DNA from 3 places in the Pseudomonas sp. BN515 genome. Region 3 is predicted to be linked to each of the others. Evidence: predicted binding sites of a transcription regulator. Region 3 holds the regulator's gene; each other region holds the start of a gene.

What was found. The regulator sigma-54, encoded in region 3, starts transcription at its own class of promoters, with help from an activator protein. The targets are predictions, from matches to a motif close to ANTGGCATNNANNTTGCTNT.
Region 1: the regulator sigma-54 is predicted to act here: its motif matches at 6,337-6,356, upstream of E8E91_RS25090 (CmpA/NrtA family ABC transporter substrate-binding protein).
Region 2: the regulator sigma-54 is predicted to act here: its motif matches at 5,811-5,830, upstream of glnK (P-II family nitrogen regulator).

What each region holds. Positions count from the first base shown of each region.
Region 1 is NZ_SSOH01000088.1:102,580-112,454, forward strand. It holds gene E8E91_RS25065 (alginate export family protein) at 1-523, opposite strand, end outside; gene E8E91_RS25070 (ABC transporter ATP-binding protein) at 870-1,661, opposite strand; gene ntrB (nitrate ABC transporter permease) at 1,741-2,598, opposite strand; gene E8E91_RS25080 (CmpA/NrtA family ABC transporter substrate-binding protein) at 2,613-3,896, opposite strand; gene E8E91_RS25085 (ANTAR domain-containing protein) at 4,401-4,979, opposite strand; gene E8E91_RS25090 (CmpA/NrtA family ABC transporter substrate-binding protein) at 5,000-6,214, opposite strand; gene E8E91_RS25095 (LuxR C-terminal-related transcriptional regulator) at 6,485-9,217, opposite strand; gene E8E91_RS25100 (acyl-CoA dehydrogenase family protein) at 9,507-9,875, opposite strand, start outside.
Region 2 is NZ_SSOH01000043.1:111,797-121,671, reverse strand. It holds gene E8E91_RS11750 (LysR substrate-binding domain-containing protein) at 1-839, shown strand, start outside; gene E8E91_RS11745 (TlpA disulfide reductase family protein) at 836-1,636, opposite strand; gene betT (choline BCCT transporter BetT) at 1,731-3,704, opposite strand; gene E8E91_RS11735 (YifB family Mg chelatase-like AAA ATPase) at 3,817-5,313, opposite strand; gene E8E91_RS11730 (accessory factor UbiK family protein) at 5,352-5,615, opposite strand; gene glnK (P-II family nitrogen regulator) at 6,030-6,368, shown strand; gene E8E91_RS11720 (ammonium transporter) at 6,403-7,722, shown strand; gene E8E91_RS11715 (secondary thiamine-phosphate synthase enzyme YjbQ) at 7,861-8,286, shown strand; gene sutA (transcriptional regulator SutA) at 8,363-8,677, shown strand; gene E8E91_RS11705 (HAD family hydrolase) at 8,828-9,532, opposite strand; gene xerC (tyrosine recombinase XerC) at 9,529-9,875, opposite strand, start outside.
Region 3 is NZ_SSOH01000011.1:224,129-234,003, reverse strand. It holds gene tldD (metalloprotease TldD) at 1-1,128, shown strand, start outside; gene yjgA (ribosome biogenesis factor YjgA) at 1,147-1,668, opposite strand; gene pmbA (metalloprotease PmbA) at 1,813-3,159, shown strand; gene E8E91_RS02325 (HPr family phosphocarrier protein) at 3,226-3,498, opposite strand; gene rapZ (RNase adapter RapZ) at 3,515-4,372, opposite strand; gene ptsN (PTS IIA-like nitrogen regulatory protein PtsN) at 4,382-4,846, opposite strand; gene raiA (ribosome-associated translation inhibitor RaiA) at 4,857-5,165, opposite strand; gene E8E91_RS02305 (RNA polymerase factor sigma-54) at 5,250-6,746, opposite strand; gene lptB (LPS export ABC transporter ATP-binding protein) at 6,894-7,619, opposite strand; gene lptA (lipopolysaccharide transport periplasmic protein LptA) at 7,619-8,155, opposite strand; gene lptC (LPS export ABC transporter periplasmic protein LptC) at 8,142-8,711, opposite strand; gene E8E91_RS02285 (HAD family hydrolase) at 8,720-9,244, opposite strand; gene E8E91_RS02280 (KpsF/GutQ family sugar-phosphate isomerase) at 9,244-9,875, opposite strand, start outside.

The DNA.
Region 1 (9,875 bases), on a different contig from region 3:
TGTCCAGGTAGCTGTAGGTCAGGGTCAGGCCATCAAGGGGCTTGAGCTGGGCCAGTGCAGCGTCGTAGGTCTGCTCGTTCTGCCGCCAGGCCGAGCCGCCGACAAAGCGTTGGTTGTCCAGGTTGATGCGTTGGCGGCCCAGCACGGCGCTGCCGAAGGCCTGGTCATAGCGCAGCAGGGCCTGGTTGACTTCGGTGCCGTCGGGGTCGACCACCATGGCGTAGTTGGTCTGGCCGTTGCGGGTGCTGTTGTAGGCGGCATCGCCGAGGCGGCTGACGTTGTCCACTTCCACTAGGCCCGAGAGGCCGTACCACTTGCCGGTCTGGAAGCCGACGCGGGTGCGCAGGGTCTGGGCATTGGCGTCGCGCAAGTTGTTGTTCTGGTCGACGTTCTCAAAGCGGTAGCGGGCATCGAGGATGGCTTTGCCCCCAGTGAACAGGTTGCTAACGTCCTCTGTGGCCAGGGCGGCGTGACTGGTGCCGGCAACGGCCAGCGACAGCAGAGCGGGTTTCAGCATGTGCATAGCGGACTTCCTAGGTCTGAAAAGCGCAAAAAAAACGTCACGGTGTCCGCGCTCCGGGTGGAGAGGGGATTCCGCGACGTCGTTGTCGGTTGAGTGGCAGACACGCCGTTGTGCTGACCGGGGAAGGTCTTAGCAGGCACTGTGCCAGTTTGTTCAACTACTTGATTTACATGATGTTTGTTTAGCGACAAGAACATTTGGCGATTACGTCATGCACCTGCGCGGGCAAGGTTGCATTGGCGGGGTGCGAAGCCGGGTACGGGGGCCCCTGCATGGGGCATGCGGGCAAGTCAAAACGCGAAAGCCCGGCACGGGGCCGGGCTTTCGCGAAGGGCAGGGCGGATACCTAGGCGGCGGGGCGCTGCTGACGTTGGTAGAGGAACTCCAGCACTGCGGTGCGGTACTCGTGGTAGCGGGCATCGTTGGCCAGGGCCAGGCGGTCGCGTGGGCGCGCCAGCTCGACCTGGACGATATCGCCGACGGTGGCCGCCGGGCCGTTGGTCATCATCATGATGCGGTCGGAGAGCAATACGGCCTCGTCCACGTCATGGGTGACCATCACCACGGTACTGTGGGTCTCGCCGACGATGCGCAGCAACTCGTCCTGCAGGTGCGCGCGGGTGAGGGCGTCCAGGGCGCCGAAGGGCTCGTCCATCAGCAACACCTTGGGTTCCATCGCCAGCGCACGGGCGATGCCCACGCGCTGCTTCATGCCGCCGGAGATTTCATTGGGGTGCTTGTGCGCCGCATGATCCAGGCCGACCATCTGCAACGCCGCGGCGGTACGTTCCTTGAGGCGGGCCTTGCTTTCACGGGCGCCGAAGACCCGCTCTACGGCGAGATGGACGTTGCCGAAGCAGGTCATCCAGGGCAGCAGGCTGTGGTTCTGGAACACCACGGCGCGCTCAGGGCCAGGGCCGTCGATTTCCCGGCCATTGCAGATCAGCCCGCCGTCGCTGGCATCCAGCAGGCCAGCGATCAGGTTGAGGACGGTGGACTTGCCGCAGCCGGAGTGGCCGATCAGCGAGACGAACTCGCCACGGGCGATGCAGAGGTTGACGTCGCTGAGGGCCTGGAAACGACCCTTGCGCGTATCGAAGTGTTTGCTGACGCCGGTCAGCTCGACGAACTTGTCCATCAGGGTTCTCCTGCTCTTGGTAGGAGCGAGCTTGCTCGCGAATGCGGTTCGCGAGCAGAGCTCGCTCCTACAGGAATGGTCAGTTGTTGTAATCGAAGCGCTTGGCCAGCCACAGCAGGCTCTGTTCCAGGGCCAGGCCCACCAGGCCGACGATGATGATGGCGATGAGGATGTGCTCGACGTTGAGGTTGTTCCATTCGTCCCACACCCAGAAGCCCAGGCCGGTGCCGCCGGTGAGCATTTCCGCCGCCACGATCACCAGCCAGGCGACACCGATGGCCAGACGGATGCCAGTCATCAGGTGAGGCAATACGGCCGGGAACAGGATGCGGGTGAGGACCTTGAACTCGGAGAGCTTCAGCACCCTCGCCACGTTGAGGTAGTCCTGCGGCACGCTGGCCACCCCGGCGGCGGTGTTGAGGATGATCGGCCAGATCGAGCTGATGAAGATCACCCAGATCGACGCGGGGCCAGCGGCCTCGAACACCAGCAGGCCGATGGGCAGCCAGGCCAACGGCGACACCGGGCGCAGCAAGCTGATGATGGGAGAGAGCATCCCGGCCAGGAAGGTGAAGCGGCCGATGGCGAAGCCCAGGGGTATGCCCACCAGCGCCGCCATACCGAAGCCCAGGCCGACGCGGCCCAGCGAGTGCAGGATGTTCCAGCCGATGCCCATGTCGTTGGGGCCGTTGTCGTAGAAGGGATCGGCAAAGAGTTCCAGCGCCGAATGCCAGGTCGACAGTGGCCCCGGCAACCCTTCGCTGCGCGCCGCCACCAGGGCCCAGAGGCCAATGAACAGCAGCAGGCCGAGCAGTGGTGGGACCAGCGCCCTCGCCAGGTTGCTGAATAGCTCCGCGCCTGGTCTGGCCAAGCGTGGATGCGAGCTGGGTGCGGCCTTGGCCGGCAGTGGCAGCGGAGGATTTACCGGAGCGTTCATCGTTACCTCCCGGGTCAGGCTTTGATGGCGAAGGACTGGGCGTAGGCGGCAGGGTTCGAGCCGTCCCACAACTTGCCGTCCATCAGGGTGCTGCCGCGCATCTGGCTGGCCGGAACCGGCAGGCCGAGGGCGCTGGCCGCCTCACTGAACAGCTTGGTCTGGTTGACCTGGGCGGCGACGGCGGCGTAGTCCGGATCCTGTTTGATCAGGCCCCAGCGCTTGAACTGGGTCATGAACCACATGCCGTCGGAGAGCCAGGGGAAGTTCACGTTGCAGTCCTTGCAGAAGGCCATGGCGTGCTTGTCTTCCCATTTGTTGCCCAGACCGTCCTCGTAGTGGCCGAGGAAGCGCTGTTCGATGACGTCCACCGGGGCGTTGACGTAGGCCTTGCCGGCGATGAGTTTGGCGGTGGCCTTCTTGTTCTCGTCGCTGGCCTCGATGAAGCGGCTGGCGTCGAGCAGGGCCATCACCAGGGCGCGTGCGGTATTGGGGTTCTGCTCGACGAAGTCGCGCGAGCAGCCCAGCACCTTCTCCGGATGGTCCGCCCAGATCTGCTGGGTGGTGGTGGCGGTGAAGCCGATCTTGTCGAAGATCGCCCGCGCGCCCCAGGGCTCGCCGACGCAGAAGCCGTCCATGTTGCCGACGCGCATGTTGGCGACCATCTGCGGCGGCGGCACGGTGATGGTTTTCACATCGGTCAGCGGGTTGATGCCGTGGCTGGCCAGCCAGTAGTAGAGCCACATGGCGTGGGTTCCGGTGGGGAAGGTCTGGGCGAAGGTCAGCGGGTTGCCGCCTTTCTTGATATGGGCGGCGAGCTGCTCGCCATTGGTCACGCCGGCTTCCTTCAGCTGGCGAGAGAGGGTGATGGCTTGGCCGTTCTGGTTCAGCCCCATGAGTACGGCCATGTTCTTCTGCGGACCGGCCACGCCGAGCTGGGAGCTGTACATCATGCCGTAGAGCACGTGGGAGGCATCCAGCTCGCCGGTGTTCAGCTTGTCGCGCACGCCCGCCCAGGAAGCTTCCTTGCTGGGTGTGATGGACAGGCCGTACTTGGCAGCGAAGCCCTGGGTGGCGGCCACGACCACCGAGGCGCAATCGGTGAGGGGAATGAAGCCGACCTTCAGAGCGGCCTTTTCCGGTGCATCCGAGCCGGCGGCCCAGGCCGCGCTGCGCAAGAAACCGGGGGCGGAGAGGCCGAGGGCGGTCACGCCACCGACCGTGCCGGCAATGGCGATCGATTGCTTGAGGAAGTTACGGCGACTGCTGTTCACCGGGTCTTTGGAATCACGTTCGCTCATGGTGTTGTCCTGAATGGAGGGCAAAACAAAAACGGCGTACGCCAGAGCTCCTAATAGGGGAAGGAACTCTGACGGACGCCGTTGTCCGTGATCCGCGGCCCACCGCCGTTGGCGCGCTACGCAAGAATCTGCAGGTGAGATTGCAAACGCCTTGCCAGCTTGGCCTGCAGCCCGAAGCCATGGTCTTGGCAGGTTACTTTCGGTCGTTATTGTCTTTTAAATCAGTAGCTTGGCTATTGCGGTAATGCTTCGGGCTAGCTGGCGGCAATGAGCCATGTTCGTGCGGCGCCGATGCGGCCTGAACGGTTTTGGTTCGCTTGGAGCAGGAGAGGGCAGCGAGGGGCGGATGCCAGGAACGGGGTGCAGTATTCGGGGCAACGGAGGACAGCACCACAGTGCGCCTGCGTACTGTGTGTGGCTAGAGATTGTTGCGAGCGTTGGCCCTGTCCATGGGGAGCGAACAAGTTCGCCTCCTCATGGACTTGACCGATTTCTGGTTGACGCTCAGACGCCAAGCATCTCGTGCGTGGCGATGATCTGCTCGGCTACCTGGATCAATCGTTGTTGGCGTCCCATGGCCTGGCGACGCATCAAGGTGTAGGCGGCCTCTTCGTCACAGCTTTTCATCTTCATCAGCAGGCCCTTGGCCAACTCGATGCGTTTGCGTTCGGCCAATTGGCTGTCTCGCTCCAGCAGTTGGGCGCGCAGGGCCTGATCACTCTCGAAGCGCGCCATGGCCACGTCCAGGATTGGTCTCAATCGCTCAGTGTGAATGCCTTCGATCACGTAGGCGCTGACACCGGCCCGGATCGCCTGGCGCATCAGCTCGGGATCGTGATCGTCGGTGAACATGACGATGGGGTGGGGCCGGTCGCGGCTGACCATCACCACCTGTTCCATCATGTCGCGGCCGGCGGACTCGGTGTCGATCAGTACGACATCGGGGCGCGCCGCTTCGATGCGCTCGGGCAGGTTGATGCTCAGGCTGGTTTCGTCCATGACCTCGAAACCGGCCTCCACCAGGGCATTACGCAGACGGCCGACTTTCTTCGGGGTGTCATCGATCAGGAGAATGCGGAGCATGCAGTGGTCAACTCTAGGCGTCAGAGGGCAGCGGCCGCAGTGGCGGCGCTGTGGGCGTGAATAGCGAAGCTGCGGGCGTAGCCGGCCGGGTCGGTGCCGTCCCAGATCTGGCCGTCGAACAGCCTGGAGCTGCGCATGGGGTGCGCGGGGACCGCTATGCCCAGCGCTTCGGCCGCTTCGCGGTAGAGTGCTAGCTGGTGGACTCGACGGGCCACGCCGAGGTAATCCGGGTCGTCCCTGAGCAGCCCCCAGCGACGGAACTGGGTCATGAACCACATGCCATCGGACAGCCAGGGCATAGACGCCTCTCCGCCGGCAAAGAAGCGCAGTGGGTGAGCATCGCGCCAGGCGTAGCCGAGGCCGTCCTCGTAGTCGCCGAGAAAACGCGGTTCGATGGCCGACAGTGGTGCATCGAGGTACTCGACACCGCTGATTAGCCGGGCAGTGCTGCGCTTGTTCTCGTCGCTGGCGTCGATGAAGCGGCTGGCCTCGAGCACCGCCATGGTTAGGGCGCGGGCGGTGTTGGGGTACTGCTCCACGAAGGCGCGCGTGCAGGCGAGCACCTTTTCCGGGTGGTCGGGCCAGATCATCTGGCTGGTGGCCAGGGTGAAGCCCTGTTTCTCATCCACCGCTAATGCGCCCCAGGGGCCGCCAGCACAGAAACCGTCGATGTGCCCGGTCTTGAGGTGCTGGACCATCTGCGCGGGCGGAAGCACGACTGTGTTCACATCTTCCAGCGGGTGGATACCCTGGGCCGCCAACCAGTAGTGCAGCCACATGGCATGGGTGCCGGTGGGAAAGGTCTGGGCGAAGGTCAGTTTCGCACCGTGCTGACGCACCCGGGCGGCGAGAGTGTCGGCTCGGGTCACACCTGCCTGACGCAGTGGTTCGGAGAGATTGATCGCCTGGCCGTTCTGACACAGCCCCATGAGGATCGCCATTTCGGTGGGCGAGCCACCCAGTCCCAGGTGGGTGCCGTAGACCTGGCCATAGAGCGAGTGCGCGGCGTCCAGCTCGCTGCTCAATAATCTGTCACGTAAGCCAGCCCAGGAGGTCTGCCGCTTCAGCTCCAGGGTCAGCCCGTAGGGCTGGGCGAAACCCTGGGTGGCCGCGACGATCAGCGAGGCGGAGTCGGAAAGGGCCATGAAGCCCAGGTTCACTGTGCGCTTTTCCGGGGCATCGCTGCCCGCGACCCAGGCGAGGTTGTCGTTACGGGTGCAACTCTTGTCGGTCATGTTGTTTGTCCCACCACTGAACGAAAAAGGCGCCGTCCCAGTCGCCATGGGATTGGTGACCGGGTACGACGCCATCGTCTATGAACTGTCTCCGCCGTTGGAGGGAGTTCGGAGTGCTGGTGTCAGCAAGTGATGTGCCATCGTTCAGTAATGAAACTGAACGGAGGGCAGGGAAGAGGGCGCTGCTGGAGCTTCGATTAGTAGACGACCTCAACTTGGCTGTTATCTGCCATTCGGTATCGGCTGCTGCATAACCCAGCCCCTCGCTTATTAATGAATCAATCCACGCTCTCTGGCGGCACGTACCGCCAGTTTTCGCTTTCGTACTCCAAGCTTTTCAAAGATGCGCTGCCAGTACCATTTAACAGTGTTCTCCGTCAGCCCCAACGCTTGAGCTACTTCCTTGGCGGCGAGGTTTTGGGCCGTTAGACGAATGATCGCCAATTCGCGTTCGGACAGGAGCTCGGCGCTGGCATCGGTGGATACCAGCTCAGTTACTCGGGGTACTTCAGGGCGTTGGCCGAAGGCCGCAAGCAGTTTGTCTAGATAGCTGGTCCATGCCAGAGGGATATCAGCTGCTGTTGATTGTTTCAGCTGAAGCAGTAGCCCACACAGCTCTTCGCCCTCGTCGACAAAGATGCGCACAAATAGTCCTTCGGAGCGGCTTAAAGCTTCGATCAATGTGCGGCGCGCAGCTAGGTTGTCGCCAGAGCGAGACAGCAGACGTGTCAGCAATACGGACACGCGTACAAAGGACCGATTGTACTGGCGCTCCTGCAACAGATTTGCCCAGCGTCGTAGTACGCGTATGGCATTGGCATATTGGCCGTTCTCAAGGCTAACGCGGGCGAATGCCATTGCGAAACTCTCTCGGCTGCTGTCTGCCCCTTTCTCAGGGGATAAGGATTTGAGAGCAGTGAAATCCGGGCTGCGTTCAAGCAATCGCTCGGCCTGCACCAACTGACCCTGTTCAACGTAAAGTTGCACTTGGGCCGCCAGCACCCGGGCGCGCAAACGCGGCAGCTGGAATCGCATGGCAAATTGATGGGCTGCGTCGAGTTGCTCGTGCGCCACGGTGTAACCCGCATCTAGCCTTGTCAGAAGCGCGCCGGTAATCACTCGGGAAATGATGGAGTCGACGATGCCGAAGTCCAAGCTACTGATGGAAATCTCGGTCAACAGCCTGCGGGCTTCGTCTAGGCGATCCGTTTCATACCAAAGCTGAACCAATGGAGCTGCAGCCATGGACGCGAGTGAAGAGTCCCGTCCCTGGATACGGATTGCCGTTGCGTGAGCGGACAGGAGCAGACGCTCCGCGGTGGCAACCTGGCCGCGCGATGCAAAGACGCAGCCGGCGACAACGTCCAGGAAGACTGTTCCATAGCCGGCCCCTACGTTGAGGAATAGCCGACGTAGCTCGTCCACCTCCAGCTCGGAAACGAGACTCTGATAGCTATCACGCCGGCACATTATCAAGGCAACTTTTGCCGAGGCGAGCATGAAACTATCGCTGTGCTGATAGGCCTGCAGCCAATTTGTGATGGCGCGTTCGGCTGGGCGTAACTGGTCGGTAAAGGTTTGCAGCATGCAGTCGCGATGCTCCAGGGTTACACGGAGCAGCTCCTGCTCCCTGGCGGCGCTGCTGCCCTCAACAACATCTGGGTCAAGAAGTTGTTGGGTCTCGAAGAGCAGGCGGCGAGCCTCGAAAAATCGCCAGCGAATGATGTTGTCCCATACCAGCTCAAGCTGTAGCCGAGGAAGGCGTTGCATCACGTTGGCATCGAGCTGATCGGCCAGCGCCTGTAGCGTGGTGGTTTGTCCGCTGCTGAAGAGCGCTGGGCTTATACGGTCCAGTAACGTGCCGGCCCATTCCTGTTCGTCCAGGATGAACGCATGCTCGATGGCTTCAAGCTCCCGCCCGTGTCCAGCCAGCCATTGACCGGCACGACGATGGTACTGCTGCGCCGAGCGCGGAGATCGGTCCATCAGAATACGGCGCAGCAGGTCGGCGAACAGATGGTGATAACGGTACCAGTTGCGCTCCCGATCCAGCCCGAGAAGGAATAGGTGCTTCACCTCTATCTGATCGATCAAGTCCCTTGCGTTGCTCACTCCGAGTACCTCGTTTGCGAGCTCGGCGTTGAACGATTTGAGTAGCGAGGTCGCAAGGAGAAATTGCTCGATCTCTTGAGATTGCTTGGCAAGTACCTCTTCCACCAGGAAGGCGGCAATGTCTCTATCTGCGCCGGAGAACCGCTGGAGAAAAGTATCGACATCTACTCCAGACTCCAAGGCAATCGAGGCCATGCGTAGGCTTGCCGGCCAGCCTTCTGTTTTCCCCAGTAAGGTAATCAGCTGCGTTTCGGACAATTCCGGTATATGGAATCCGGCCATGAACTGGCGGGCTTCTTTCTCGGAAAATGAAATCGCTGCGCTATCGATCTCATGCAATTGACCGAGGGCGCGTAGCCGGGAAAGAGGCAGCCGCGGTAACTCGCGCGAGGAAATCACCAGATGCAGGTTATGCACTGGGCTGGTAAGAAGCAGGCTGATCAACTCCAGCACTCGAGTGTCGGTGATCAGATGGAAGTCATCCAGGAACAGATACACGCGGTCTGGCAACTGCATGACACGTTCGAGAATCTCTGCTGCCAGGTAGGGAGTGCTGGGGCCGGATCCTAGGCCATGGTGCGAGCCGGAGGCATTGATTGCACTGTGGCCATCAAGCGCTGATAGGAGCAGGGACGAGAAGCGCACTACGTCGTTATCGTAGCTGTCGAGGCCCAGCCAGGTGGCTTGCAGGTGCCGTTGCTGCAGGCGACGGAGCAGCGCGGCCATAAGACTGCTTTTGCCATATCCTGCCGGCGCGCAGATCAGTAGCAGCGACTTGTCGAGACTTCGTTCAATCCGATCCAGCAAGTCCTCTCGCTCAATCAGCCCGCCGGCCTGCGTTGGCGGTGCGAATTTTGTTGGCAGAATCGGCCATGAGGCTGGGCCGTTCATCGACTGTTCACCGGGCATGATCAAACTGAACGCTGCTCAGGCTCCAGCGTTGAGTGGAATACCCATCACGGAAACCCTTGTTGTTAGAAACTGCCGAAATCGGCAGCGAGTGCGTCGTTTATCACATAGCCGTCTGTGATGCTCAAGGCCCTTGAGCGTGCGGCCCCGGAAGGACGAACGATGGCAATGCCCGAAAGGGAGGGTGGGGGCGTTGCTGCTGGGATGAGAATACCGGCCAATGCACAGTGGAGTGCCCAGCCGGTAGTCCCTTAGCTATTCGAGTCAGGTATCAACCGGTGAAGTCTTTGCCGAAGATGTTCCGAGCGATCACCCACTTCTGTACCTCGTTGGTGCCTTCGTAGATCTCCGCGATCTTGCTGTCGCGATACACCTCTTCAACATGATAGTGCGACCCATCGAAGGCCAGCTCCTTGGTGAAACCGTAGCCGCCGAAAATCTGAACACCTTCGCGGGCGAATTCGCTGGCCAGGTTGGTCCCGTACCATTTGGCCATGGCTGCTTCAGGCTCGGGGAACTGCTCCCCCCCATCCATTCGCAATGCGGCTTTGAGGTACAGGTTGCGTGCGTTTTCGATTTCGGTAGCTCGTTCGGCCAGGCGGAATTGCCAGTGCTGGAACTGGGCCAAAGCCTTGCCGAA
Region 2 (9,875 bases), on a different contig from region 3:
CCGAGGAGCTGGCCATCACCCAAAGCGCGGTGAGCCGGCACATCCGCACCCTGGAGGAACATTTCTCCTGTCGCCTGTTCGAGCGCCAGGGCCGCAACCTGCAGCTCACGGAGCCGGCACGCATGCTGCTGCCCGGTCTGCGCGACGGTTTCGATGCCCTGGAACGCGCCTGCACGACGCTGCGGGTCGACGACGCCACGGTGCGCCTGAAGGCGCCGTCCACCCTGACCATGCGCTGGCTGCTGTCGCGCCTCAGCCGCTTCCGTCATCTCAACGCCGACATCGAGGTGCAGCTGACCAGCGCCTGGATGGATGTGGACAAGGTGGACTTCCAGCACGAGCCCTTCGATTGTGCGGTGCTGCTCAGCGACGGCCATTTCAGTCAGGACTGGGAGGTGACCCTGCTGTTCAGTGAATGGCTGATTCCGGTCTGTGAGCCGTCCCAGGCCGGAGAGCCCTGGAGCCTTTCGCGCCTGCAGGCGACCGAACTGTTGCACCCGACGCCGGACCGCCGCGATTGGCGCCGCTGGCTGCAGCGCATGGACCTCAGCGAGGAGGTGTCGCTCAAGGGCGGCCAGGTGTTCGACACCCTGGAGCTGGGCATAGTCGCTGCCGCGCGGGGTTATGGGGTGTCGATCGGTGACCTGGTGATGGTGACCGAGGACGTCACCCAGGGCCGCATCGGTCTGCCCTGGCCGACAGCGGTCGCCAGTGGCGACAGCTACTACCTGGTCTGGCCCCGCGCCCGGAGTGGCCAGGATCGCCTGCGCCGGTTGCGTGACTTTCTCCAGGCAGAAGTAGCTGCCATGCAACTACCGAAGGTGGAGCTGCTGGGCTAGGGCAACTGGCGCAGCCCATGTTCGAGGCTGGCGCTGGAAAGCTCGCCCATATGGCTGTGGTTCAGCCTGCCCTTGGCGTCGTAGAAGAGGGTGGTGGGCAGGCCGAACGACCCGGTGGCCTGGCCGAGGCGATTGCCGCTGTCGAGCAGGACTTCCCGGGGAGCCAGGCCTTGTTCGGCGAGATAGCGGGTCACCGCTTCGGCGTGCTCGCCCTGGTTCACCAGCAGGAAGCGCACATCGGGGTTGGCTTTCTGCGCTGCTTCCAGCACCGGCATTTCGCGACGGCACGGCGGGCACCAGGTGGCCCAGAGGTTGACCACCAGCGGGCGGCCATCCAGTGCACGCAGGTCCACCGGATTACCCTGCAAGTCCATCAGGCTCAGCTCCGGCAGCTGGCGACTGCGCTCCAGGGCTGAGACCAGCGCCAGGCCGCTCCCCCAGAGACTTCCGCCCACCAGCACGGCGATGGCCAATGACCGGCGCAGGCCAGGTTTGCGCCAGGCGAGCCCGGCACCGATCAGGGCGGCGCTGACCAGGCCTGGCCAGAACAGGAAACCGCCATCGCGGATATCCACAAGACTCATGGGCCGTGCCGCGTACTGTTCGAAGTACTGCCCGACGAACGCCAGCCGCGCCACCAGCAATCCGCCGATCAACATGGCGAACAGCGCACCCTCGGGGTTGGCCTTGTGCCTGCGCCCGGCCAGCCAGCCTGCGAACAGCGCCGCGAAGAAACCGAGGTAGAGCAGCCCATGCTGCATGGGAATGGCGAGGGGGCCGAGGTTGAAGCTGGTCATGCCGGACTCCGTGGGACGAGGCGGCGAGTATCGCAGCCCGGCGCCCATGGGGCAGCGCCAGGCTGTGGATAAATGTTTCGGGACAGGAGTTGCCTCAGCGCACGACGTGGAGGAAGTGCAGGTGCTTCTCGTACTGGTCGAGCAGGTCACCGATCACCTCGTCGCGGCTCCAGCCCATCACGTCGTAGTCCTGCCCGCCTTCGCGCAGGTAGACCTCGGCGCGGAAGTACTTGCGCGAGTCCTGGCTCTCCTCACCATCGCGGCTGACGAAGGCCGGTAGCGGCAGGGCCCGCGGGCGCACTTCGTAGCTGAAATCCACCTCGGCGCCGTGGCCCACGTTCAGCTTGCAGCGGCCATCCTCGCCGTTCTGCACCTCGACCGTGTAGCCCTGCTTGCGCAGTTCCTCGGAGATTTCCTGGCAGGCAGGGCGCACCACTTCGTCGATGAAACGGGTGACATGGCTGCGGCGAGGGAACATCAGGATATTGCGCAGGCGCCGCTGCCAGCCGCCGTGCTGGCGCTGGGCCGGCCGCGAGAGGTTGAGCGCCTGGTAGCGGATGCCGCGTTTGGTGGCGTCCAGGCGCAGGGCCTTGAGCAGGCCCCAGGTGGCCGCCAGCAGCACGACGGCGAAGGGCAGGGCGCTGGCGATGGTCGCGGTCTGCAGGGCCTTGAGGCCATCGGCCAGCAGCAGCGCCATGGCCACGACGCCCATCAGGATCGACCAGAACAGACGCTGCCAGAGCGGGGTCACCTCACGGCCACCGGAGGCCAGCATGTCCACCACCAGGGCGCCGGAGTCGGCGGAGGTGACGAAGAACACCACCACCATCAGCACCGCCACCAGCGACAGCAGGGAGGAAAACGGAAACTGTTCGAGAAAGGCGAAGAGCGCGAGTGAGCTGTCCTGGGCCACGGTGTCCGCCAGGCTGTGGACACCTTCCTGCAGCACCATGTGGATGGCTGTGTCGCCGAATACCGTCATCCACAGCAGGGTGAAGCCGGCCGGGACGAACAGGACGCCGCAAACGAACTGGCGGATGGTGCGGCCCCGGGAAATACGCGCGATGAACAGGCCGACGAAAGGCGACCAGGACAACCACCAGCCCCAGTAGAGCAGGGTCCAGCCGCCGATCCAGTCGCTGGATTCGTAGGCGTAGAGGTTGAACGTCTTGCTGACGATCTCCGAGAGGTAGCCGCCGGTGTTCTGGATGAAGGTCTTGAGCAGGAACACGGTGGGCCCCAGGACCAGCACCACGGCGAGCAGGATTACCGCCAGCAGCAGGTTGAACTCGGAGAGGATCCGGATCCCCCGGTCCAGCCCGCTGGCCACCGACAGGGTCGCCAGGGCACAGGTGACGGCGATCAGCACCAGTTGCACGGGCACGCTGACCGGCAGGCCGAACAGGTGGTTGAGGCCGCTGTTGATCTGCAGCACGCCGTAGCCGAGGGAGGTGGCCACGCCGAACACGGTGCCGAGGATGGCAAAGATATCCACAGCGTGGCCGATGGGGCCATGGATGCGCTCGCCGATCAGCGGGTAGAGCGCCGAGCGCAGGGTCAGGGGCAGGTCGTGGCGGAAGCAGAAGAACGCCAGGATCAGCGCGACGATGGCGTAGATCGCCCAGGCGTGCAGGCCCCAGTGGAAGAAGGTCAGCTTCATGGCCTCTTTGGCCGCCGCCACCGTGTTGGCATCGCCCACCGGCGGGTTGGCGTAGTGCATCAGCGGCTCGGCAACGCCGAAGAACATCAGGCCGATGCCCATGCCGGCGGAAAAGAGCATGGCGAACCAGGTGCCGTTGCGGTAGTCGGGCTGGCTGTGGTCAGGGCCGAGCTTGATGTCGCCGAAGCGGCTGATCGCGAGGAAGACCACGGTGATGAGGATCAGCGCCACCGTGAGGACGTAGAACCAGCTGGCGTTGGTGATGATCCAGCCCTGGATGTGGCCGAACAGTGATTGCGCCTGGTCACGGGCGAGGGTGCTGTAGAGCACCAGGGCGATGATGAGAATTGCGGAGCCGAAAAAGACCGGCGGATTGAGAGTGGATTGCGAAGACGAACGTGCCTCCATTGAGCTAGCTCTCCTTGTAATCGGATGGCCGCCAAGGGCGGAAGGCGCGGCATTCTAGCAGGATGAATAGAAAAAGTCTTTTAGAGGTTCCTTGCTGATAGTTTTCAGTGGGTCACGACATTGGCTCCGGGCGGTACTGGAGCGCCTCTCCCAGGTGATGGCGGGAGATGTTTTCAACCTGCTCCAGATCGGCCAGGGTTCGTGCCACCTTGAGGATGCGGTGGGCCGCGCGCAGCGACAGGTTCAGGCGCTCGCAGGCGTCTTCCAGCCAGGCGCGGTCGTCGGCTGCGAGCAGGCAGTGCTGGCGCAGCCCCTTCAGGTCGAGGAAGGCATTGGCACAACCCTGGCGCCGGAGCTGGAGGCGCCGCGCCCGGCTGACGTCGGCGGCGGCCTCCGTGCTACCTGGACCGACACTGGTGGGCGGTTGCAGTGCAGTGGCTTCGCGGGCGACGGTCAGGTGCAGGTCGATGCGGTCGAGCAAGGGGCCGGAAAGCTTGCTGCGATAGCGCTGGATCTGCTCCGGGGTACAGCGGCAGCGGCCACCGGGATCACCAAGATATCCACAGGGGCAGGGGTTCATGGCTGCGACCAGCTGGAAGCGGGCGGGGAAACGCACCTTGTCATGGGCGCGGGCGATGACGATCTCACCGCTCTCCAGCGGCTCGCGCAGGACCTCCAGTACCTTGCGGTCGAATTCGGGGAGTTCGTCGAGGAAGAGCACACCCTGATGCGCCAGCGTGATCTCGCCGGGCTTGGGGCGGCTGCCACCACCTACCAGCGCTGCGCCGGAGGCGCTGTGGTGGGGCTGGCGAAAAGGTCGTTGGGGCCACGCTTGCAGTGGCGCGTGGCTGGCGACCGAATGGATCGCCGCCACTTCCAGGGCTTCCTGTTCTTCCAGTGGCGGCAGCAGGCCGGGCAGGCGGCTGGCAAGCAGCGTCTTGCCGGTGCCGGGCGGGCCACAAAACAAGAGGTTGTGGGAGCCGGCGGCAGCGACCAGCAAGGCGCGTTTGGCGGCCACCTGGCCCTGGACGTCGGCGAGGTCGGGGTAGGGCGGACGTTCTTCCAGCAGGCCCAGGGCCTGATAGGGGGCGAGGGGCGTATGGCCGGCGAAGTGCGCGGTCAGCTCCAGCAGGTGTCCGGCCGCCAGGACCTTGAGGCCGCTGGCGAGGCTGGCCTCCTCGGCGTTCTCCCGGGGCACCACCAGGGTGCGGCCGGCGGCGCGGGCGGCGAGTGCGGCGGGCAGTACGCCCTGTACGGGGCGCAGGGTGCCGGAAAGCGCCAGTTCGCCCAGGCATTCCACCTGTTCCAGGGCGTTGGCCGGCAGTTGGCCGCTGGCGGCGAGCACGCCAAGGGCGATGGCGAGGTCGAAGCGGCCACCGTCTTTTGGCAGGTCAGCTGGCGCGAGGTTGAGTGTGATGCGGCGGGGCGGGAAATCGAAGCCGCTGTTCAGGATCGCGCTACGCACGCGGTCCTTGCTTTCCTTCACGGCGGTTTCCGGAAGCCCTACCAGGGCGAGGGAGGGTAGGCCGTTGGCGAGGTGGGCTTCGACGGTCACGGCAGGGGCTTCGACGCCGACCTGCGCGCGACTGTGGACGATGGCCAGGGACATTGATCACTCCTTGATCGGTCCGCCGGGCCGGAGTGGTGTCACTCCGCCGGCGGCGGGTTCAGCTTGGCTTCCAGTTCCGCGACCTTGGCCTCCAGGGCTTCCAGGCGCGCGCGGGTACGGCCCAACACGACCATCTGGCTGTCGAACTCGTCGCGGCTCACCAGGTCGAGCTTGCCGAAGGCGCTCTGCAGCAGGACCTTGAACTGGGCCTCGACTTCGGCGCGGGGCAGCGGGCTGTCGCTGCTGAACAGGCGCGAGGCGGTGGAAGCAAGGGTATCGAGCAGGGCTTTGGGCGGCAGCATGGCGGACATCCGGAAGTGAATGGGCGGGAGTCTACCACGCTGCTCCTGGGCGTCGGGCCGGCTAAGGCTGGCGCACAATTTTTGAGCAATGGCCTGGGGCGCTGCGCACTGCTTTGGTGCGATACAGGTGGTGAATCGAACCCATCTGACGGGCATTGGGCCAGTATCTTCTTGAAAAAAGGCACTTTCCCAGGAGCTGGCAAGAATTCTGCTTAGAGCAGAGCGACGCATGCACTGATGCAGTTCCGGTGCACCGGGCGAGGCGGGGGAGTGTTTCGCCAGAAGCGGTTGGTTGGTGTCGGAGTCCCGAGCCAGGGCGGGCCGACGCGTTACAAAAGCCAGACACTGCGCTTAGACTTGACCCGGGTTCGTGTTTTTCCTGGGGCAAGTCAACCAAACACGGGAGAGAGTTTCATGAAGCTAGTCACCGCCATCATCAAGCCTTTCAAGCTCGACGACGTGCGCGAGTCGTTGTCTGAGATCGGCGTGCAGGGCATCACTGTCACCGAGGTCAAGGGCTTCGGACGGCAAAAGGGTCACACCGAGTTGTACCGCGGTGCGGAATACGTTGTCGATTTTCTGCCGAAGGTGAAGATCGATGTGGCCATCGCTGACGACCAGCTGGACCGCGTAATCGAGGCCATCACCAAGGCTGCCAACACCGGCAAGATCGGTGACGGCAAGATTTTCGTAGTCAATCTGGAACAGGCCATCCGTATCCGTACCGGCGAAACCGGCACAGACGCGATCTAAGCCTCCGAACCCCAACGCCCCAGGAGAAAACAACATGACTCTGCGTAAAGCCGCAGGGCTAGGAGCCCTTTTGTCCCTCGTTACCCCCGGCCTGGCCATGGCCGCCGACGAGGTTGTGCTGAACAGTGGTGACACGGCGTGGATGATCGTCGCCACTGCCTTGGTGCTGTTCATGACCATTCCCGGCCTGGCGCTGTTCTACGGCGGCATGGTGCGCTCCAAGAACATCCTCTCGGTGATGATGCAGTGCTTCGCCATCACTGGCCTGATCAGCATCCTCTGGGTGGTATACGGCTACAGCCTGGCCTTCGACACCACCGGCATGGAGCAGGGGGTGATCAACTTCAATTCCTTCGTGGGCGGCCTGTCCAAGGCATTCCTCAGCGGTCTGAACACCAGCAGCCTGGTGTACGCGATCCCTGAAAGCGTGTTCATCACCTTCCAGATGACCTTCGCCATCATCACCCCGGCGCTGATCGTCGGTGCCTTCGCCGAGCGCATGAAATTCTCCGCCATGCTGATCTTCATGGCCGTCTGGTTCACCCTGGTCTATGCCCCGATCGCCCACATGGTGTGGAGCGGCAACGGTGGCCTGATGTGGGATTGGGGCGTGCTGGACTTCGCCGGCGGCACCGTGGTGCACATCAACGCCGGTGTCGCTGGCCTCGTGGCCTGCCTGGTGCTGGGCAAGCGCAAGGGCTACCCGACCACCCCGATGGCTCCGCACAACCTGGGCTACACCCTGATGGGCGCCGCCATGCTGTGGATCGGCTGGTTCGGCTTCAACGCCGGCTCTGCCGTGGCCGCCAACGGCACCGCCGGCATGGCCATGCTGGTCACCCAGATCGCCACCGCCGCTGCCGCCCTGGGCTGGATGTTCGCCGAGTGGCTGACCCACGGTAAGCCGAGCGCCCTGGGCATCGCCTCCGGCGTGGTCGCCGGCCTGGTCGCCATCACTCCGGCCGCCGGTACCGTCGGCCCGATGGGCGCCCTGATCATCGGCCTGGTTGCCGGCGTGATCTGCTACTTCTGCGCCACCAGCCTGAAGCGCAAGATGGGCTACGACGACTCCCTGGACGCCTTCGGCGTGCACGGCATCGGCGGCATCATCGGTGCCCTGCTGACCGGTGTGTTCGCGGCGCCCGCCCTGGGTGGTTTCGGCACCGTGGAAGACATCGGCGCCCAGCTGCTCACCCAGTTCGAAGGCGTGGCCTTCACCGTGGTCTACACCGGCGTCGTGACCTTCGTGATCCTGAAGGTGCTGGACGTGGTCATGGGGCTGCGCGTCAACGAAGAGGAAGAGACCGTCGGCCTCGACCTGGCTCAGCACAACGAGCGCGGCTACAACCTCTGATCCCGATGATTTCCCCGTTCGGCAGTTGCCGGCGGGGAAGTTTGCAGCACTGCCGAAAAGGGCGCCGAAAGGCGCCCTTTGCTTTTTCATCGACCGCGCTAGAATGCCGCCCGTACGAGCCGAGACAGGTATTTGCGGATGTGGCAGCAGACCCTGATCACCTTGCGCCCGAGGCCGCGTGGCTTCCACCTGGTCACTGAGGAAATCCTCGCGGCATTGCCGGAACTGCGGCGTTATCGCGTCGGTCTGTTGCACCTCTGGCTGCAGCACACGTCGGCGTCACTGACGGTGAACGAGAACGCCGACCCTGCGGTACGCCGAGACTTCGAGCGATTCTTCAATCGACTGGTGCCCCAGGGTGAAAGCGGCTATGAACATGACTACGAAGGGCCGGACGATCTGCCCGCGCACTTCAAGGGCAGCCTGCTCGGCTGCCAGCTGAGTCTTCCCGTACGGGACGGACAACTGGCAATGGGCACCTGGCAGGGTGTCTACCTGGGCGAGCACCGTGATCAAGGCGGTGCGCGCCGGGTGTTGGCGACCTTGCAAGGCGAGGCGTCCTGAATTTTTTCCGGCAGCGTTAGAAAGCTGGCGCAGCTGGGCTATAACTAACCTGCTTTGGCAAGGCATGAGGTAGAACATGAGCGACGAAGAACTGGAACAAGACGAGCTGGAAGCGGCCGACGAGGACGACGGCGAGGAGCTGGCTGCAGCCGATGAAGGCGAAAGCGACGACGATGGCGAGGCCCCTGCCCCCTCCGGGAAGAAGGCCAAGGCTGCGGTCGAAGTCGAAGAGATGCCCAGCATCGAAGCCAAGCAGAAAGAGCGTGATGCCCTGGCCAAGGCCATGGAAGAATTCCTGGCCCGTGGTGGCAAGGTGCAGGAGGTCGAACCCAACGTGGTTGCCGACCCGCCGAAGAAGCCGGACAGCAAGTACGGCAGCCGCCCCATCTGAGGTCGGCACCCGTCGAAAGGCCCGCCATTGGCGGGCTTTTTCATGGGCGAGGGAAAAGCGGCGTGACGAGCGGGACGAAGCCGACCTTGCAGGGGGCGCCGTGCGTACCGGCAATAAACTGCGGCGTTGCGGGCGGAACGGCTTCTACCCTCAGTGCCACCTGGCCCAGCGCGCCAGTACCTCGGGCAGCTCCCGCAGACTGGTGATTTCGGCATCGGGCAACTGTTCGCCGCTCCATTCCTTGCCCAGCGGGTTGAACCAGATGGCGCGCAGGCCGGCTCGGCGAGCGCCTTCGATGTCATCCGCCGGATGGTCGCCGATGTGCACGGCTTCCCCGGCGCTGACGCCGCCGCGCTTCAGCGCTTCGAGGAAAGGCACCGGGTCGGGTTTGCCGATGCCCAGTTCCTCGGCGCAGAGGGCGAACTTGAAGTAGTCGGCCAGACCCAGGCGGCGCACGTCGGCGTTGCCATTGGTGATCACGCCCAGGCTATAGCGGATCGCGAGGCGCTCCAGGGTGGGCACGGTATCGGGGAAGAAAGTGATGCGGTGGCGTGCCTGGAGCATGGCCTGGAAGGCACCTTCGGCCAGGTCGACGGCGTCGTCAGCGGAGTAGCCGACACCCTCCAGGGCGCGGCGCAAGGTGCGGCGACGCAATTCGCTGAGGCGGTGCTTGAGGCTCGGCTCCGCAGCGAGGATCTCGCCGCGAATGGCCCAGAGGTGTTCCACCGGCAGGGTGCCCAGCGCGGGGGTGTGTTCCATCAGCCAGTCGCGCATGGCAGTTTCGGCGCCTTCGATCACCGGCCGGTTGTCCCAGAGGGTGTCGTCCAGGTCGAAAGTGATCAGCTGGATACTCATTCGTCTGCTCCCCTTCGCTTCGCCCTTGGGTGGGCCTGGTCGTAGACCGAGGCAAGGTGCTGGAAGTCCAGGTGGGTGTAGATCTGGGTTGTGGAAATGTCGGCGTGGCCGAGCAGTTCCTGTACGGCTCGCAGGTCCTGGGATGACTCCAGCATATGACTGGCGAAGGAATGCCGCAGCATGTGCGGATGCAAATGCTGGCCCAGTTCACGAACGCCGGCCTCGCGCACTCGCAGCTGAACGGCACGAGGCGTCAGGCGGCGGCCCTGTCGGCTGATGAATACCGCGCGGTCGCCCGGATTCGCTGCCGCGCGCAAGGGCAGCCACTCTTCCATGGCCTCAC
Region 3 (9,875 bases):
CAGGAGGGCCGGGTCCAGGCATTTGCCAGTCCACAGATCACCCGCCTCTACGACTCCGGCAGCCCGCTGGATGTGATCAGCCGCGCCGAGAAAGTGGAGCTGCTGAAACAGGTCGACGCCGCCACCCGTGCGCTGGACCCGCGTATCAAACAGGTCACCGTGAGCATGGCCGGTGTCTGGGAGCGCATCCTGATCGCCGCCAGCGATGGTAGCCTGGGTGCCGATGTCCGTCCGCTGGTGCGTTTCAACGTCAGCGTGATCGTCGAGCAGAATGGTCGCCGCGAGCGCGGTGGGCACGGCGGTGGCGGGCGTACCGACTATCGTTACTTCCTCCAGGAAGATCGCGCCATGGGCTACGCCCGTGAGGCATTGCGCCAGGCCCTGGTCAATCTGGAAGCCATTCCCGCACCGGCCGGCACCCTGCCGGTGGTGATGGGCGCAGGCTGGTCCGGGGTGTTGCTGCACGAAGCCGTGGGCCACGGTTTGGAAGGCGACTTCAACCGCAAGGGCAGTTCGGCGTACAGCGGCCGTATCGGCGAGCGGGTCGCCTCCAGCCTCTGCACCATCGTGGACGACGGTACCCTGGCTTACCGCCGCGGTTCCCTCAGTGTCGACGACGAAGGCACCCCGACCCAGTGCACCACGCTGATCGAGAATGGCGTGCTCAAGGGTTATATGCAGGACAAGCTCAACGCGCGCCTGATGAAGGTGGCGCGCACCGGCAACGGTCGCCGTGAGTCCTATGCGCATCTGCCGATGCCGCGCATGACCAACACCTACATGCTGGCCGGCAAGAGCGACCCGCAGGAGATCATCGCGTCGGTGGAACGAGGCATCTACTGCGCGAATCTCGGTGGTGGCCAGGTGGACATCACCAGCGGCAAGTTCGTCTTCTCCACCAGCGAGGCGTACCTGATCGAGAACGGCAAGATTACGGCCCCGGTGAAGGGCGCGACCCTGATCGGCAACGGCCCCGAGGCCATGAGCCGGGTGTCCATGGTCGGCAACGACCTGGCACTGGATAGTGGCGTGGGTACCTGCGGCAAGGACGGTCAGTCGGTGCCGGTGGGCGTGGGTCAGCCGACCCTGAAGATCGACGCGATTACCGTAGGTGGGACGGGGGCCTGATGGCGGCCCCCGGAAGGATCAGCGCAAGCCGCGTTTGGATTCGTCCAGGTCGCGGATGTATTTGAACACCTTGCGCGCGGCGGCCGGCGGTTTGTTGTGGGCCGCTTCGTGCTGGGCATGACGGATCAGGCCGCGCAGGTGCTGACGGTCGGTATCCGGGTAGTCGGCGACGAAGCTCTCCAGGGCGGCATCGCCACCTTCGATCAGGCGGTCACGCCAGCGTTCCAGGGCGTGGAAACGCTCGTTGTACTCGCGGGTGGAGCTGTCGAGCTGGTCGATGAGGGCGACGATGGCTTCGACGTCCTGCTCGCGCATGAGCTTGCCGATGTACTGGATGTGCCGTTTGCGGGCGACGTGTGCCTTGTGCTTCGGCGCTTCCGCCAGGGCCTTTTGCAGGGCGTCGGTCAGCGGCAGCTTGGCCAGTACGTCGGCCTTGAAGGTGGTCAGGCGCTCACCGAGTTCCTGCAGGGCATGCAGCTCGCGTTTGACCTGGGTTTTGCTCTTCTCTCCGGAGAAGTCGTCGTCGAAGAATTCAGCCATGGGGGTGGTCCAGTTGGAAACGCCGCCATGATAACCAGTCGGGGCCGCGTTGTCCGGCCCGGCTGGCGCCGCCGGAGCGCGGTACGTGCGGCAAGGCGCCCGGTTGCGCCTGCCGCGTCGAAGAATTTTTGAACTGGAGTGGCTATGAGTGAAGTAGAAGTGGTCGGCCCGGAAGCATTGCCGGAATTGCAGGCGCGGGTCGAACGCATCCTCGCCGAAGCCCGGCGCCAGGGCGCCAGTGCGTGTGAGGTGGCTGTTTCAGTGGAGCAGGGATTGTCCACCAGTGTTCGCCAGGGCGAGGTGGAAACAGTCGAATTCAATCGCGACCAGGGCTTCGGCATCACCCTGTATGTCGGCCAGCGCAAAGGCTCGGCCAGCACCTCGGCGAGCGGCGAGGATGCGATCCGCGAAACCGTGGCTGCAGCCCTGGCCATCGCGAAACATGCTTCCGAGGACGAGTGCGCCGGTCTCGCCGACGCGGCCCTGATGGCCCGCGACATGCCGGAACTCGACCTATACCATCCTTGGGCGATCACGCCCGAACAGGCCGTGGAGCAGGCGCTGATCTGCGAGGCGGCGGCATTCGAGACCGACAAACGCGTCAGCAAGGCGGACGGCACCACGCTCAATACCCATCAGGGTTGCCGCGTTTATGGCAACAGCCACGGGTTCGTCGGCGGTTACGCCAGCACCCGTCACAGCCTGAGCTGCGTGATGATCGCCGAGGCGCAGGGGCAGATGCAGCGTGACTACTGGTACGACGTCAGCCGTATTGGCAGCCAGCTCGCCGATCCGGCCAGCATCGGTCGCCGCGCTGCCGAACGTACTGCCGCTCGCCTGGGCGCGCGGCCGGTACCCACCTGCGAAGTGCCAGTGCTGTTCGCCGCAGAGCTTGCGACCGGACTGTTCGGCAGCTTCCTCGGCGCCATTTCCGGCGGCAACCTGTACCGCAAGTCCTCCTTCCTCGAAGGCGCCCTGGGCCAGCGTCTGTTCCCCGAGTGGCTGTCCATCGACGAGCGCCCGCATATCCCGCGCGCCATGGCCAGTGCCGCCTTCGACAACGACGGCCTGGCGACCTACGCCAAGCCCTTCGTCGAGAAAGGCGAACTGGTTTCCTACATCCTCGGCACCTACTCCGGGCGCAAGCTGGGGTTGCCCAGCACGGCCAACGCCGGCGGCGTACACAACCTCTTCGTCAGCCACGGCCAGGAGGACCAGACAGCGCTGCTGCGGCGCATGGGGCGCGGACTGCTCGTGACCGAGCTGATGGGGCAGGGGCTGAACATGGTGACCGGGGACTATTCCCGTGGTGCCGCCGGATACTGGGTGGAGAACGGAGAGATCCAGTTCCCGGTGCAGGAAGTGACCATCGCCGGCAATCTCAAGGACATGTTCCGCCAGATCCTCGCCGTGGGCAGCGATCTGGAACTGCGCGGCAACATCCGCACCGGCTCGGTGCTCATCGAGAAAATGACGGTGGCCGGTAGCTGAGGCTGCCTGTTTCCAGAACGAAAAACGCGCCCAGATGGGCGCGTTTTTCATTGGAGCAGATGACGGTCATTCACCTTCGTCGAACTTGTTGTTGATCAGCTCGATCAACGCATTGAGGGCGTCGTCGTCCTGATCGCCTTCCGTGTGCAGGTGAATGGGAGTGCCCTTGCCGGCGGCCAGCATCATCACGGCCATGATGCTCTTGCCGTCCACCAGGCTCTCGGGAGTGCGGCCCACGCGGATCTGACAAGGGAAGCGACCGGCCACCCCGACGAACTTCGCTGCGGCCCGGGCGTGCAGGCCGAGTTTGTTGATGATGGTGATCTCGCAGGCTGGCATCGCGTTTCCAATCCTTCTAACTGAGGTCGCGGTGGCGAACCTGGACATTCTTCAAACTGGGTTTCAGCGCCGCCCCCAGACGCTCGGCAACATAGACCGAACGGTGGTGGCCCCCAGTGCAGCCAATGGCGATCGTGACGTAGGCGCGATTGCTGGCGGCGAAGCGCGGCAGCCATTTGCTCAGATAGCCGAGGATATCCTGATACATCTCTTCGACATCCGGCTGCCCGGCGAGGTACTCGGCGACAGCCGGCGCGAGTCCCGAATGGTCCCGCAGCTCCGGCTTCCAGTAAGGGTTTGGCAGGCAGCGCACGTCGAACACCAGGTCGGCGTCGACCGGCATGCCACGCTTGAAGCCGAAGGACTCGATCAGGAAAGCAGTGCCGGGTTCGGGCTGATTCAGCAGGCGCAGCTTGATGCTGTCGCGTAGCTGATAGAGGTTGAGGTGCGTGGTGTCGATCTTCAGGTCGGCGAGATCGGCGATGGGCGCCAACAACACTTCCTCGTCCCGGATGGCTTCGGCCAGGGAGCGGTTGTCATTGGTCAGTGGGTGGCGCCGGCGCGTTTCCGAGAAGCGCTTGAGCAGCGTGTCGTGGTCGGCATCGAGGTACAGCACGTCGCACTTGATGTGGCGATTGCGGGCCTCGCTGAGCAACTCGGGAAAACGCTGCAGCTGGCTGGGCAGGTTGCGTGCGTCGATGGACACGGCGACCTGGGGTTCCAGTAGCTCGGTGTGCAGCAGGGCCCGTTCGGCAAGTTCGGGAAGCAGGCCAGCGGGCAGGTTGTCGATGCAGTAGAAACCGTGGTCCTCGAGAACATCGAGGGCGGTACTCTTGCCCGACCCGGAGCGGCCGCTGACGATGACCAGGCGCATGGAAGAACCTTAGCGTCCGCTCTGCACGTCCACTACCACCTGGTAGAGGCTGGTGCTGTCGGAAGCCTGGCGCAGGCGCTCGCGCACATCACTGCGGTCGAGCATGCTGGCGATCTGGCGGAGCAGTTCAAGGTGTTCATCGGTGGCAGCTTCGGGGACCAGCAGCACGAACAGCAGGTCAACCGGGGCGCCGTCGATGGCGTCGAAATCGACTGGAGCGTCAAGGCGCAGCACGGCACTGATGGGCGACGTGCAGCCAGTGAGGCGGCAGTGGGGAATGGCGATGCCGTTGCCGAAACCGGTGGAGCCGAGTTTCTCCCGCGCTACCAGGCTTTCGAAGATGTCCTGGTTGTCGAGGTCGGGAAGGTCGCGAGCGACCAGCTTGGCGATCTGTTCCAGTACACGTTTCTTGCTGCCACCCGGCACGTTCACCAGGGAACGGCCGGGGGTCAGGATTTGCTCAAGTCGGATCATAGAGGAGGGGTCAGCGGGCGGTGGCACCCTGCTGGCGGTTTAGTTGCTTTTCCTTGTGCTTGATCAGTTGGCGATCAAGCTTGTCGGTAAGCAGGTCGATGGCGGCGTACATGTCTTCATGCTCCGCGTTGGCAACGACTTCGCCGCCGGCGATGTGCAAAGTGGCTTCGATTTTCTGTTTGAGTTTTTCGACCTGCATGATCACCTGAACGTTGGTGATTCGGTCGAAGTGGCGCTCCAGACGGTCGAACTTCTCGACAACGTAGTTGCGCAGGGCGTCGGTCACATCCAGTTGATGTCCACTGATGTTGACTTGCATACCGCTTTCTCCTTATTGCCCGTGTATAAGAGACAGGCTAACGGGCCTGCCACCGGAACACTTTGGCGTGGGTCAATTTCCGCGTCACATCAGTCGCTTTCGTTCGCTGGAAGGGGCAATCCCAAGGGATTCGCGATACTTGGCTACTGTGCGACGGGCCACTTGAATGCCCTGTGCTTCCAGTAAACCAGCGATCTTGCTGTCGCTCAACGGCTTTTTCGGATTTTCCGCTGCGACCAGTTTTTTGATGATGGCGCGGATTGCGGTAGACGAGCATTCGCCGCCTTCCGAAGTACTTACGTGGCTGGAGAAGAAGTACTTCAGCTCGTAGATTCCGCGGGGAGTGTGCATGTATTTCTGGGTGGTCACGCGCGAGATGGTGGACTCGTGCATACCCACGGCTTCGGCGATGTCGTGCAGGACCAGAGGCTTCATCGCCTCGTCGCCGTATTCGAGGAAACCGCGCTGATGCTCGACGATCTGGGTGGCGACCTTCATCAGCGTCTCGTTGCGGCTCTGCAGGCTCTTGATGAACCAGCGCGCTTCCTGAAGCTGATTGCGCATGAAAGTGTTGTCGGCGCTGGAGTCGGCGCGACGGACGAATCCGGCATAGTGCGGATTGACCCGCAGGCGCGGTACGGCTTCCTGGTTCAGTTCCACCAGCCAGCGTTCGTTGTGCTTGCGGACGATCACATCCGGCACCACGTATTCGGGTTCGCTGGCTTCGATCTGGGAGCCGGGGCGCGGATTAAGCCCCTGGATCAGTTCGATGATCTGGCGCAGTTCGTCTTCCTTGACCTTCATGCGGCGCATCAGCTGGCTGTAATCGCGACTGCCGAGCAGGTCCAGGAAGTCACCGGCCAGGCGTTGGGCCTCGGCCAGCCAGCGAGTGCCCGGAGGCAGCTGGCGCAATTGCAGGAGCAGGCACTCGCGCAGGTCGCGGGCGCCAACGCCGGCGGGTTCGAATTGCTGGATGCGATGCAGGACGACTTCGACTTCGTCCAGCTCGATGCCGAGCTCCGGATCGAAGGCTTCGACGATCTCGGAAAGAGACTCTTCGAGGTAACCGTCGTTGTTGATGCAATCGATCAGGGTGACCGCGATCAGGCGGTCGGTATCGGACATGGGCGCCAGATTGAGTTGCCAGAGCAGGTGGCTCTGCAGGCTCTCGCCAACCGAAGTGCGCGACGTGAAATCCCACTCGTCGTCATCGTTGGTCGGCAGGCTGCTGGCGCTGGTCTGGTAGACGTCTTCCCAGGCCGTGTCGACGGGGAGTTCGCTGGGGATGCGCTCGTGCCACTCGCCATCTTCCATGGCTTCGGCATTGGTCTCGACGCTGGACTCCTGAAAGCTGGTTTCCTGGCTGCCGGAATTGGGCTGCTGGTCGCCTTCGGCCATGGGGTCAGAGGTGTCGAAATCGTCGCCATCCTCCTGCCGCTCGAGCATCGGATTGGACTCGAGCGCTTCCTGGATCTCCTGCTGGAGGTCCAGGGTGGAGAGTTGGAGCAGGCGAATGGCCTGTTGCAGCTGCGGGGTCATCGTCAGCTGCTGGCCCATCTTGAGGACTAGCGATGGTTTCATGGCAGAGGGCTTAGCACCTTATTCGCCGGCGCTCGCGCGCCATCCACTACAGGGCGCCGGGGCGCCACCAGGAAGCAAATTATATGCCTGACCTTGAAGGATTTTCCTAGCCCGCGCAACCCGTCTTGTAGGCGTGGTTGCGGGAAACTACAGGCGGAACTCGTGGCCCAGGTAGACTTCCTTCACCAACTGGTTGGCCAGGATGGCTTCCGCATCACCTTCGGCGATCAGTTGTCCGTCACTGACAATGTAGGCGGTCTCGCAGATGTCCAGGGTCTCGCGGACGTTGTGGTCGGTGATGAGTACACCGATCCCCTTCGCCTTGAGGTGATGGATGATCTGCTTGATGTCGCCGACGGAAATCGGGTCCACGCCGGCGAAGGGTTCGTCCAGCAGGATGAATTTGGGGGCCGTGGCCAGCGCGCGGGCGATTTCCACACGACGACGCTCGCCACCCGACAGACTCATGCCGAGGCTGTCGCGAATGTGGCTGATATGAAATTCCTGCAGCAGGCTTTCCAGCTCTTTGCGGCGTGCGGCGCGGTCGAGATCCTTGCGGGTCTCGAGGATCGCCATGATGTTGTCCGCCACGCTGAGCTTGCGGAAGATCGAGGCTTCCTGCGGCAGATAGCCGATGCCGGCACGGGCGCGGCCGTGCATCGGCTGGTGGGTGACGTCCTGCTGGTCGATCAGGACGCGTCCCTGGTCGGCCTTGACCAGGCCCACGATCATGTAGAAGCAGGTGGTCTTGCCCGCGCCGTTCGGGCCGAGGAGGCCGACGATCTGACCGCTGTCGATGGACAGGCTGACGTCGCGGACCACCTGGCGGCTCTTGTAGCTCTTGGCCAGGTGCTGGGCTTTGAGAGTCGCCATTACTGTGCTTTCTGCTCTTTCTTCTTCGGCTGGATGACCATGTCGATCCGCGGACGCGGAGTGGTCACGTTACCGCCGGTGGCGCGGCCTGCGTTCACGATCTGGCGCTGGGTGTCGTAGACGATCTTCTCGCCTTCGAACGTGTTGCCTTCCTGTACGACCTTGGCCTGGTCGAGCAGGATGATGCGCTCATTGGCGGCGAAGTACTGGATGGTCAGGCCGTAGGCCTTGACGATCTGCTTGTCGACTGATGGCTTCTGCTCGTAGTACGCGGGCTTGCCGACCGAGGTGAAGACCTCGACGTCGCCATTGGCGTCCTGAGTGATGGTAACGGTGTCGCCGGTGATCTTGAGGGTGCCCTGGGTGATCACGACGTTGCCGCGGTAAACCGCGACGCCCTGCTTGTCATCGAGCTCGGCGCTATCGGCCTGTACGCGAATCGGCTGGTCGCGGTCCGTGGGCAGTGCCCAGGCGGCGGCACTTCCGAGTGCGGTGCCCAGGCTGAGCAATAGGGGGAGGGTATTAACGAACCTCATGCTGGCCTCTTACGTTGGACTGCAGGAGCATCCTGCTGTCATTCAAGTACGCTTTCATTCCTTGTGCCGTGGTCACCCCATTGGCCGCTTCGATTCTAACGGCTTGCTGGGTCTGCGCATATTCCTGGTCGGGGAACACGGTCAGCCGGCTGGTGGTCAGGATAGTCGGGCGTCCCTTGGCATCGGTGCGCGCTACCCGGACCTTCTCGATCAGTTCGACTTGCTTGCCCTCGGGGCCCACTTCTCCACGCTCGCTCTGCACGTGCCAGGGGAAGTCAGTGCCACGGTGCAGGAGCAGGTCGGGGGTGGTCAGCAGTGTGACATCAGTGGCCTTCATATGTTCGAGGCGCGTGGCGGTCATCTCGTAATGGAGCTTGCCGTCTTCCTGGAACTGGGTGCTCTTGCCGTTTTCGACATAGAAGTCGATGGCGTTGTCGTTGCCCGTCGCGGTGGTGCGATCCATGAAGCTTTCTGGGCGGATGTTCCAGTAACCCAGGGCAATGAATAGCGCTGCAATGGGAATCAGGATGAGCGCCAGGCGTATGTTCTTCGGCATGTCGGATCTCAGAGGTAGGCGGCCTGGGCCGCTTCGAGGCTGCCCTGGGCGCGCAGGATGAGTTCGCAGAACTCACGGGCAGCGCCTTCGCCTCCACGTGCCTGGGTAACGCCATGGGCATGCTGGCGCACGAAGGCGTCGGCATTGGCTACCGCCATGCCGAGGCCTACACGGCGGATCACCGGCAGGTCGGGCAGGTCGTCGCCCAGATAGGCAACCTGGTCATGGGTCAGGCCGAGTTCCGCAAGAAGGCCGTCGAGCACCACCAGCTTGTCTTCGCGCCCCTGGAACAGGTGCTGGATGCCGAGGTTCTGCGCGCGGCGCTCGACCACCTCGGACTGGCGGCCGCTGATGATGGCAGTTCGTACGCCGGTGCTCATCAGCATCTTGATGCCATGGCCGTCGAGTGTGTTGAAGGTCTTGAATTCGCCGCCTCCGGGCAGGAAGTAGAGGCGGCCGTCGGTCAGTACACCGTCGACATCGAATACGGCCAGGCGCACGGCCTTGGCGCGGGCGAGGAGTTCGTTGCTCATCAGATCACTCCGGCGCGGGTCATGTCATGGATGTGCAGGGCGCCGATGGGGCGGTCGTCTGCATCGACGACGACGAGCACGTTGATCTTGTGGTCGTCCATGATCTTCAGGGCTTCGGCGGCGAGCATGTCCGGGCGCACGGTCTTGCCATGGACGGTCATGACATCGTCGATGCTGGCCTGGCGCACGTCGACGCCCTTGTCCAGGGTGCGGCGCAGGTCGCCGTCAGTGAAGATACCGGCGAGGTGGCCATCGTCTTCCACTACCGCGGTCATGCCCAGGCCCTTGCGGGTCATTTCCAGCAGCGCTTCGCGCAGCGGAGTGCCACGGGAGACGCTGGGCAGGCTGTCGCCGCCATGCATGATGTTCTCTACTTTGAGCAGCAGGCGCCGGCCCAGGGCACCACCCGGATGGGAGAAGGCGAAGTCTTCGGCGGTGAAGCCGCGGGCCTCCAGCAGTGCGATCGCCAGGGCATCACCCAGTACCAGGGCAGCGGTGGTGGAGGAGGTGGGGGCCAGGTTCAGCGGGCAGGCTTCCTGGGCCACGCGTGCATCCAGGTTGGCGGCTGCGGCCTTGGCCAGCGGCGAATCCGGATTGCCGGTGAGGCTGATCAGCGTGATGCCCAGGCGCT